Regions from separate parts of the Kitasatospora sp. NPDC094019 genome, predicted to be linked through region 1. Evidence: riboswitches for the same ligand, from Rfam matches in the RefSeq annotation. Region 1 holds a riboswitch; each other region holds the start of a gene.
The links. A riboswitch is a leader RNA that binds a small molecule or an ion and turns the genes downstream of it on or off. The one in region 1 is predicted to bind thiamine pyrophosphate.
Positions count from the first base shown of each region.

Region 2: linked by a shared signal. The riboswitch ahead of thiC (phosphomethylpyrimidine synthase ThiC) and the one ahead of ACIQ9P_RS11455 (purine-cytosine permease family protein) in region 1 are both predicted to bind thiamine pyrophosphate.
Region 3: linked by a shared signal. The riboswitch ahead of thiO (glycine oxidase ThiO) and the one ahead of ACIQ9P_RS11455 (purine-cytosine permease family protein) in region 1 are both predicted to bind thiamine pyrophosphate.

Region 1 is NZ_JBIWIF010000004.1:299,753-303,019, reverse strand. Features, by position in the region: gene ACIQ9P_RS11460 (S1C family serine protease) at 1-1,400, opposite strand, end outside; TPP riboswitch at 1,586-1,733, shown strand; gene ACIQ9P_RS11455 (purine-cytosine permease family protein) at 1,727-3,109, shown strand.
Region 2 is NZ_JBIWIF010000004.1:81,120-84,386, reverse strand. Features, by position in the region: gene ACIQ9P_RS10515 (SPFH domain-containing protein) at 1-484, opposite strand, end outside; gene ACIQ9P_RS10510 (hypothetical protein) at 610-816, opposite strand; TPP riboswitch at 981-1,115, shown strand; gene thiC (phosphomethylpyrimidine synthase ThiC) at 1,171-2,943, shown strand; gene ACIQ9P_RS10500 (LPXTG cell wall anchor domain-containing protein) at 3,079-3,267, opposite strand, start outside.
Region 3 is NZ_JBIWIF010000001.1:453,571-456,837, reverse strand. Features, by position in the region: gene ACIQ9P_RS02120 (thiazole synthase) at 1-66, opposite strand, end outside; gene thiS (sulfur carrier protein ThiS) at 70-303, opposite strand; gene thiO (glycine oxidase ThiO) at 300-1,463, opposite strand; TPP riboswitch at 1,458-1,570, opposite strand; gene ACIQ9P_RS02105 (NAD(P)/FAD-dependent oxidoreductase) at 1,679-2,908, shown strand; gene ACIQ9P_RS02100 (Rv2175c family DNA-binding protein) at 2,963-3,267, shown strand, end outside.

The DNA of each region.
Region 1 (3,267 bases):
CCGTTGGCGGAGGCGTTGGACTGGATCGCGGAGTTGATGCCGATCACCGCGCCCGAGGAGTCCAGCAGCGGACCGCCGGAGTTGCCGGGGTTGATCGAGGCGTCGGTCTGCAGCGCGTTCATGTACGACGCCTGCGAGCCGGTCTCGTCGCCCGAGGCGACCGGGCGGTCCTTGGCGCTGATGATGCCGGTGGTGACGGTGGACTCCAGGCCGTACGGCGCGCCGATGGCGATGGTGGAGTCACCGACGTTGACCTTGTCGGAGTCGGCCAGCGGAAGCGGCGTCAGCTTGCCCTTGGGCGGGCTGTCGAGCTTGATCACCGCGACGTCGTAGCCCTCGGCGCGGCCGAGCACGGAGGCGCCGTAGGAGCTGCCGTCGGCGAACTTGACGGTCAGTTTGCCGCCGCTGGACGCGGGCGCGACCACGTGGTTGTTGGTGAGGATGTGGCCCTCGGTGTCGAAGACGAAACCGGTTCCGGTGCCGGACTCGCCGTTGCCCTGCGCCTTGATGGTGACGACGCTGGGCAGCGCCTTCTGCGCGATGCCGGCGACCGAGCCCGGGGCGGGCTCGTTCTTCTGGGTGTTGTTGGCCTGGACCGTGGTGGAGCTGCGGTCGGCCGCGGCGCTGACGGAGCTGTCGTCGCGGTCGGCGATCGCCACCCCGACCGCGCCGCCGGCCACGCCGGCCACCAGGGCCACGGCCGCGACCAGCGCGATCAGGCCACCGCCGCGCTTCTTGCGCGGGCCGCCGTGGCCGGGGGCGCCGGGGTAGTCGCCCGGGTAGCCGTGCGGACCGCCGGGGCCGCCGGGGGCCCCGGGCGCGCCGGGGGTGACGTCGTGGGCGCCCCAGCCGCCGAGCGGCTGGCCGGCGCCGAACGGGTGGTGGTGCTGCCCGGTCGCGCCCGGGGCCGGCGGGGCGGCCGGCGCCCCGTACGGGTCGTGCTGCGCGGCGGCGGGCACCGCGTAGGGGTCGTGCGGGGCGGACGGCGCCGCGTACGGGTCGTGCGCGGCCAGGGCCGGGGGCACCGGGGTGCCGGGGGCCGGGGTCGCGTACGGGTTGCCGCCCTGCGGGGCGGCCGGGGCGGCGGGCGCGGCCGGCGGCAGGACCGGCGGCGGGGCGTCCAGGTAGCCGGGTTCGACGGCCGGCGGCGCGCCGGGCACGGCGGGCGCCGGGGCCGGCGGGGCCGCCGGCTCGGGGGCGGTCAGCTTGCCGAAGGCCACGGTGGGCGTGAACCCGCCGGAACCCCCCTCGGTGGCCGGAGCCGGCTGCTCCGCCGCGGGCGCCGGGACCGCCGCACTCTGCTGCGCCGGACCGTCAGCAGGGGAACCCACCACCCCCTGGCCGCCGGAGGGCTGCTCCCCCTGCGGCCCGGTGGACCCAACCTCGCGCTCGCTGCTCACGGACGACCTCCATCGCTGACAGGACCAACAACCATAGTTTTTCGCACACTCGATTCGATTGCCGTAAGGAGCCTTCTGAAGAACTCATAAGAATCCTTAGCCCGGCCAGACGGACGCCCCCCGGCGCCGCCCGTCCGGCCCCCTGGCCTTGGCGTTCCTCGCCGTGCCCGCTAGCCTGTCGCTTCGAACTGACACGCGGGAGCTTGGACCCACCAGGCTGAGAGTGCGCCGGTCGACCGTACGCCACGGGATCCGTGGACAGCCGTCGAGGGGGCGCAGACCGCCGGAACCTGTCCGGGTAATGCCGGCGTAGGGAGAAATCGGCCATGCCGCCTGCTTCGACGTCCTCGTCCTCGGCAACCGCCGTCCTGGAACCCGCCGCCCGGGTCGAGGCGCCGCTGGTGCTGGACACCGAGCCGCCCCGCACCCTCCGCTTCCGCGACCACTTCGCGCTCTGGATGAACCTCGGCGTCTCGCTGATCGGCTTCAGCACCGCCGCGACCGTGCTCGGCGCCAAGGGCGGCGAGCTGTCGCTGGCCGCCGCCGTGACCGCGATCGTGGCCGGCACCGTGGTCGGCACCGCGATGCTCGGTGTCGCCGCGCTGATCGGCGCCCGCACCGGCGCGCCCGCCATGGCCACCCTGCGCGGACTGTTCGGCACCCGGCTGTCCTACGTGCCGACGGTGCTCAACATCGTCCAGTGCGTCGGCTGGGGCGTGTACGAGCTGCTGACGATCGCGCTCGGCGCGCAGACCGTCGTCGGCACCGAGGGTTACCGCTGGCTCTTCGTCGTGCTGGCCGGCGCGGTCACCACCGCGCTGACGATCTGGCCGCTCGGCGCGATCGCCGTGCTGCGCCGCTTCGTCGCCGTCGCGGTGGCGGTGGCGATGGTCTACTTCACCGTCCAGCTCGGCCGGAACGGCATCACCGACCCGGGCGCGGGCAACTGGCACGGCTTCCTGCGGGCGACGGACGCGATGATCGCGGTGTCCATCTCCTTCGTCCCGCTCGCCGCCGACTACACCCGGCACTCGCGGACCCCGCGCTCGGCGTTCTGGGGCAGCTTCTCCGGCTACACGGTGGCGCAGGTCTGGTGCTACGTGCTCGGGCTGATGGCGCTGCTGCAGGCGGACGGCGACCCGGACCGGATCTTCGACTCCTTCCTGGGCGTGTGGGCGGGCTGGCTGTTCCTGCTGGTGCTGGTGCTGCGCGAGACCGACCAGTCCTTCGCGAACGTCTACTCGACCGCGATGTCGATCCACAACCTGCTGCCGAAGGTCGACCGCCGGGTGCTCACGGGCGCCACCGGTGCGCTGATCACCGTGCTCGCGCTGCAGATCACCGCGTTCACCGACTCGTACTACGCCTTCCTGGGGCTGATCGGCTCGGTCTTCGTGCCGATGTTCGCGGTGCTGGCGGTCGACTACTTCCTCGGCGCCGGGCGGCGCGGCTGGGACCTCTCGGACGAGGCACCGTCGCGCTGGCTGATGCTGCTGCCGTGGGCGCTCGGCTTCGCGGTCTACCAGCTGATCGCGCCGACCGCGGTGGCCGGCTGGTGGACGGACTTCTGGACGTCCGCGCAGGAGGTGCTGCACTTCACCCCGCAGGAGTGGACCTCGGCCTCGCTGTTCGGCTTCCTGGTGCCCGCCCTGGCGACCTGGGCGCTCACCCCGCTCACCCGGGGCCGGACCGCCGCCGACGCGCGCTGACCGGACGGCCGGACCGAGGCCGACCCGAGGGCGGCCGGAAATTGCGGCGGAATGCGCGCGGAATTCCGGCGGAACGCCCACGGAACACCGGTGGAACGTCGGCCGGAACGCCTGCGGAGCACCGGCCGGAACACCCCGGCACCGCCGCCGGAACGCCC
Region 2 (3,267 bases), 220 kb from region 1:
AGGCGGCCCGGGTCTCGCCGGTGAGCCGCTCGCGGTCGCGGATCATGTCCTCGACGGTGAGGCCGCCGACGATCGACCGCAGGTGTCCGGCGAAGACGTTGTGGACGCGCTGGCTGATCAGTTTCTGCTGGTCCAGGAAGCGGCGGGCGGCGTTCGCGATGGAGACGTCGTCGTCGCCGACCTTGAAGATCACCACGCCCTTGACCCGGACCGGGATGCCCTGCGTGGTGACGCACTCGACGTTCAGTTCGGCCTCGTTGAGGTCCAGCGAGAGCCGCCGGACGCCCTGGAGACCGGGGGTGACGAGGGTCCCCCGGCCGGTGACGATCCGGAAACCCAGCCCGTCACCGACCCCCTCGGTGCGGTGGCGGGAACCGGAGATGATGAGTGCCTCGTTCGGCTCGGCCACCCGCCACATGAGCTTGAAGAGCGTGATCCCGACCACCACGGCCGCGGCGACTGCCCCGACGATGACGTATCCCATGGTTCAACTCCCCCTTCCGGCGCAGGAGATGCGCCGAAATGGATTGTCCGCCCGGGCTGTCCGCGGGGAAAGGGAACTGACCTGACGCACCGTCACAAGATCGTCACGGGAAGGTCCGCGGATCGTCACGGACCGAGCGGCGCCACGTAGACGGTCCGCGGCGGCTGGTAGTCGATCACCACCACCGGCGTGCCCACCACCAGCCGGTCCCCGGGAACGGCGAGGTAGGCGAGGAACGCCTCGGCGCCCCGGCGCTCCGGGACGTGCACCATCACCTCGCCGACCAGCCCGGCACCCACCGCTCCGGTGACCCGCCCCGTGCTCCCGACCACGTCGGCCTCCCTCGACTCGTCAGCTCCGAAGCCAGTCTGCCCCCCGGGAGGCGTCCGCGCCCCACCGTTCACCCGCCGGACCTCGCCGTTCTCCCGCGAGGACCCCCTCTGGACCTCCGGCGGTCGGCTCGCTACGGTGTTGGACGTCATGCGCGGGCAACACCGCCTGCGGACGCGGGAGCTCGGAGCACCGGGCTGAGAGGGCGCTGAACGGGACGTCGGACGACGGACCGGAGGCTGCGTCGACCGCAGGAACCTGACCGGGTAATGCCGGCGTAGGGAGTTGAAGGTCCGTTGACCACCTTTGAGGCACAGCCGCAGTCTGCCCAGTCCCCGTCCGCGCACGGCACCGCCGTGACCAGCGCCGGCACCGGCTACCCCACCCCCGCCTGGCGCAAGGCCCACCGCGAGGGGTCCCGCCCCGACCTGCGCGTGCCGTACCGCGAGGTCGTGCTCACCAACGGGAAGAGCATTCCGCTCTACGACACCTCCGGGCCGTACACCGACCCGGCCTACGAGCCCGACGTCCGGCGCGGGCTGCCCGCGCTGCGGGACGCCTGGATCCGCCAGCGCGGCGACGTCGAGGAGTACGACGGCCGCGAGGCGCGCCCCGAGGACGACGGCATCAAGCACACCTCGCCGCGCGGCGGGAACCTCCGCAACCTGGACGCGGTGTTCCCCGGCCGCCCGCGCCGTCCGCTGCGCGGCCGCGACGGCGTCGCGGTCACCCAGCTCGGCTACGCCAGGCGCGGCATCGTGACCCCCGAGATGGAGTTCGTCGCCCTGCGCGAGGGCCTGGCGCCCGAGTACGTCCGGGACGAGGTGGCCCGCGGCCGCGCCGTCATCCCGGTCAACGTGAACCACCCCGAGGTCGAGCCGTCGATCATCGGCACCAACTTCCTGGTGAAGATCAACGCCAACATCGGCAACTCCGCCGTCACCTCCTCGATCGAGGAGGAGGTGGAGAAGATGACCTGGGCCACCCGCTGGGGCGCCGACACCGTCATGGACCTCTCCACCGGCCGCAACATCCACACCACCCGCGAGTGGATCCTGCGCAACTCCCCCGTGCCGATCGGCACCGTGCCGCTCTACCAGGCGCTGGAGAAGGTCGACGGCCGGGCCGAGGACCTGAGCTGGGAGGTCTACCGGGACACGATCGTCGAGCAGTGCGAGCAGGGCGTCGACTACATGACCGTGCACGCGGGCGTGCTGCTGCGCTACGTGCCGCTGACCGCCCGCCGCAAGACCGGCATCGTCTCCCGGGGCGGCTCGATCATGGCCGCCTGGTGCCTGGCGCACCATCAGGAGAACTTCCTCTACACCAACTTCGAGGAACTCTGCGACATCCTCGCGCGCTACGACGTCACCTTCTCGCTCGGTGACGGCCTGCGTCCCGGCTCGATCGCGGACGCCAACGACGAGGCGCAGTTCGCGGAGCTGCAGACCCTGGGCGAGCTGGGCCGGATCGCCCGCGCCAGGGACGTCCAGGTGATGATCGAGGGCCCGGGACACGTCCCGATGCACAAGATCAAGGAGAACATGGATCTCCAGAAGGAGATCTGCGACGAGGCGCCGTTCTACACCCTCGGCCCGCTGACCACGGACGTCGCGCCCGGCTACGACCACATCACCTCGGGCATCGGCGCCGCGATGATCGCCTGGTGGGGCACCGCGATGCTCTGCTACGTCACCCCCAAGGAGCACCTCGGCCTGCCCAACCGGGACGACGTGAAGACCGGCGTCATCACCTACAAGATCGCCGCCCACGCCGCCGACCTGGCCAAGGGCCACCCCGGCGCCCAGGCGTGGGACGACGCGCTCTCCGACGCCCGGTTCGAGTTCCGCTGGGAGGACCAGTTCAACCTGGCCCTCGACCCGGAGACGGCCCGCGCGTTCCACGACGAGACCCTGCCCGCCGAGCCCGCGAAGACGGCCCACTTCTGCTCCATGTGCGGCCCGAAGTTCTGCTCGATGAAGATCTCCCAGAAGATCCGCGACGAGCACGGCGACGGGTCGACGGCGGTCGAGTCCGGGTACGGCGCCGACGCCCTGGCCGGGATGGCCGAGAAGTCGGCGGAGTTCGCGGCCCAGGGCAACCGGGTGTACCTGCCGCTGGCGGACTGAGCGGGTCCACCGGAGCGGCGGGGTCGCCCCGCGACCCGTGGGGGGAGCCGCGGGTCGGCCCCGCCGTGGTCGGAGCCCGGAAACGGAGAGTGCCCCCGGACGGCCTCGGCCGTCCGGGGGCACCCGCGTGCCGCGTCAGTCCTGGGCGCGGCGGCGCCTGGCGTAGAAGACCGAGCCGGCGCCGAGCAGCACCAGGGCGCCGGCGGTGCCGAACAGGGCACCGGACTCGCCGGCCCCGGTCGAGGCCAGCGTGGTGCCGGTCGCGCCGGTGGTGCCGGTGGCCGTCGTGGTGGTGGTCGTGGTGGCGGCCTGGTTCCCGGAGGT
Region 3 (3,267 bases), on a different contig from region 1:
GCCGGTGCCCATGATCAGCCGGGAGGAGAAGGACGTCCCGGCGATGGTGAGAAGGTCGTCGGCCATCGGTCAGCCCCCCTGGACGGCGGTGAGGATTTCGATCCGGTCACCCGCGGACAGCGCGGTGAGCGGCCACCGGGTGCGCGGCACCACGGTCTCGTTGAGGGCGGCGGCGACCCCGGAGTGGGCCTCGCTGAGGGTGGCGACCACCTCGGCCAGGGTGGTCGAGGCGGGCACCTCGCGCGGCTCGCCGTTGACGCTCAGCCGGACGTGGGGAGGGGTGTCGCTGCTGCGGGGGCTCATGCCGGGACCTTCGTGAATCGGTGGGGGGAGAACGGGCGGGCGAGCTCCGGCACGTCGCCGGTGGCCAGGTACTCGGCGAGGAGGTCGCCGGTGACGGGCGTCAGCAGCACGCCGTTGCGGTAGTGGCCGGTCGCGGCGACCAGGCCGGGCAGGGCGGTCGGGCCGAGCAGCGGCGCGTTGTCCGGTGAGCCGGGCCGCAGCCCGGCGCCGGTCTCCACCAGCGGCAGCTCGGTGAGGCCGGGCACCAGCTCGTGCGCGTCGCGCAGCAGCTCGTAGACCCCGCCGGCGGTGACCGTGGTGTCGTGGCCCTGCTCCTCGGTGGTCGCGCCGATCACCAGCTCGCCGTCGGCGCGCGGCACCAGGTAGATGTGGCCGCCGCGGACGACGGCGCGGACGTTGCGGGACAGGAACGGCCGGTAGGCCGGCGGCACCCGCAGCCGCAGCACCTGGCCCTTGACCGGGCGGATCGCGGGCAGCACACCGGGGGGCAGGCCGGGCAGCAGGTGGCTGCGCGAGCCGGCCGCGAGCACCACCCGCCCGGCGGCGAGCACCGTGCCGTCGGCGAGCCGGACGCCGGTCGCCCGGTCGCCCTCGACCAGCAGCTCGGCGGCCTCGGCGCGGCGCAGCAGCACACCGGCCCGTTCGCAGGCCCGGACCAGGGCGGCGGCCAGCCGACGGCCGTCCACCTGGTGGTCGTCGGTGACGTGCAGTCCGCCGCGCACACCGGGGGCGAGCATCGGTTCCAGCCGGCGGGCCTCGCGGCCGGTGAGCCACTGCGAGTCCAGGCCGAGCCGCCGGTGGAAGGCGTGCAGTTCGCGCAGTTCCTCGCGGTCGTCGGAGTCCAGCGCGACGGCGAGGGTGCCACACTGCCGGTAGCCGGTGTCCAGACCGCCGCTCGCCTCGGTGAGTTCGGCGGCGAAGTCCGCCCAGCGCGCGTTGGAGGCCGTGCCGAGGCGGAGCAGGGGTTCCTCGCCGTACTGGAGTTCGGTGACCGGGGCGAGCATGCCGGCCGCGACCTGTGCGGCGCCGCCGCCGGGGGCCGGGTCGAGCACGGTGACCCCGAGGCCCCGCCGGGCCGCCCGCCAGGCGACCACGAGCCCGATGATCCCGCCGCCGACCACCAGCACCTCGGCGCGGTCGTCCGGTGCCAAGCGTGTCAAAGTCGCTGCTCTCCCTTCGCCGGTATGACCCGGATCAGGTTCGGACGGTCGCGGGCCGTGCCAGCCCGCCTCTCAGCCCGGTCCGCCGGGCTCCCGTGATGGTGCTCCCACCTTAACTCCGGGGGGTCCGGCCGCTGAAGGTGCCCGCACAGGGCCCCCGTGAGCGGCGGACCTACGTCCGAGGACCTGCGACCGGCCTCAGTACAGTGACGGACGTGGCTGAGCTGAGCGGGACGGGACGGACGGACCGGGTGGTCGTGGCGGGCGCGGGGCTGGCCGGGGCGCAGTGCGCCGCGGTGCTGCGGCGGGACGGCTGGGAGGGGCGGATCACGCTGGTCGGCGAGGAGCGGCACCCGCCCTACGACCGGCCGCCGCTCTCCAAGGACGTCCTGCTCGGCAGGAGCGACAGCACCTCCCTCGACCTCGACTTCGACCGGCTCGACGTCGAGCTGCTCACCGGCCGCCGCGCCACCGGGCTCACCCCCGACGGCGGCCCCGGACCGGCCGGCACCCTGCACACCGACGCCGGGGACGTCCGGTACGACGCGCTGGTGATCGCCACCGGCTCCCAACCGCGGGTCCTGCCCGGCGCCGAGCGGGCCCACCTGCTGCACACCCTGGACGACGCGCTGGCGCTGCGCGCCCTGCTCCGGCCCGGCCTGCGCCTGGTGCTGGTCGGCGCGGGCTGGATCGGCGCCGAGGTGGCCACCGCCGCCCGGGCGGCCGGCTGCGAGGTGACCGTGGTCGAGGCCGGCCCGGCGCCCGTCCCCGGCGCGCTGCCCACCGAGATCGGCCGGGCGATGGCCGCTTGGTACGCCGAGGCCGGGACCGTGCTGCGCTGCGGCACCGGCGTGGCCGCCGTCGAACCGGGCGCGGTGCTGCTCGCCGACGGCTCGCGGCTGCCCGCGGACGAGGTCGTGGTCGGCGTCGGCGCCCGCCCGGCCACCGGCTGGCTGGCCGGCACCGGCGTCGCGCTGGACGCGGCCGGCGCCGTCCTGGTGGACGGGCGGCTGCGTACCACCGTGCCGGGCGTCCTCGCGGCCGGCGACTGCGTCGGCTACCCCTCGGCCCGCTCCGGCACCCGGCTGACCGTCCAGCACTGGGACCACGCGCTGCAGTCCGGCGAGGCCGCCGCCGCCACCCTGCTCGGGACGGACGCGCCGCCGTACGACCCGGTGCAGTACTTCTGGTCGGAGCAGTTCGGGCGGATGGTGCAGTACGCCGGACGGCACGGCGCGGACGACGAACCGCTGTGGCGCGGCTCACCCGCCGACGCCGACTGGTCGGTGCTGTGGCTGCGCGACGGCGTCCTGCGGGCGCTGCTCACGGTGGACCGGCCGCGCGACCTCACCCAGGGCCGGCGGCTGGTCGAACGCGCCGCCGTACTGGACCCGGCCCGGGCGGCCGACCCGGCCGTCCCGCTGAAGTCGGCGCTCGCCGGATAGCCGCCGGAGGGCCGAGTGGTGCGCGGGGGGCCGCGGAGGTGGCAGTCTGGTGGGGTGAGTGAGATCGAAGCCAAGATTGAATCCCTGGTCCCCGCGTGGGTCTACCTGCCCGACATCTCCGAGCGGTGGGGTGTGGTGGTCACCGAGATCCGCAACATGGTCAAGAAGGGTGAGCTGATCGCCGTCCGCCGCGGCCCCAACAAGTCGCTGCAGGTCCCGGCGGCGTTCATCGACGAGACCGGCCCGGTGAAGCACCTGATCGGCACGGTGACGGTGCTGCGCGACAGCGGCTTCAAGGACGACGAGATCCTGGTGTGGATGTTCACCGAGGACCCGTCGCTGCCCGGCACCCCGATGCA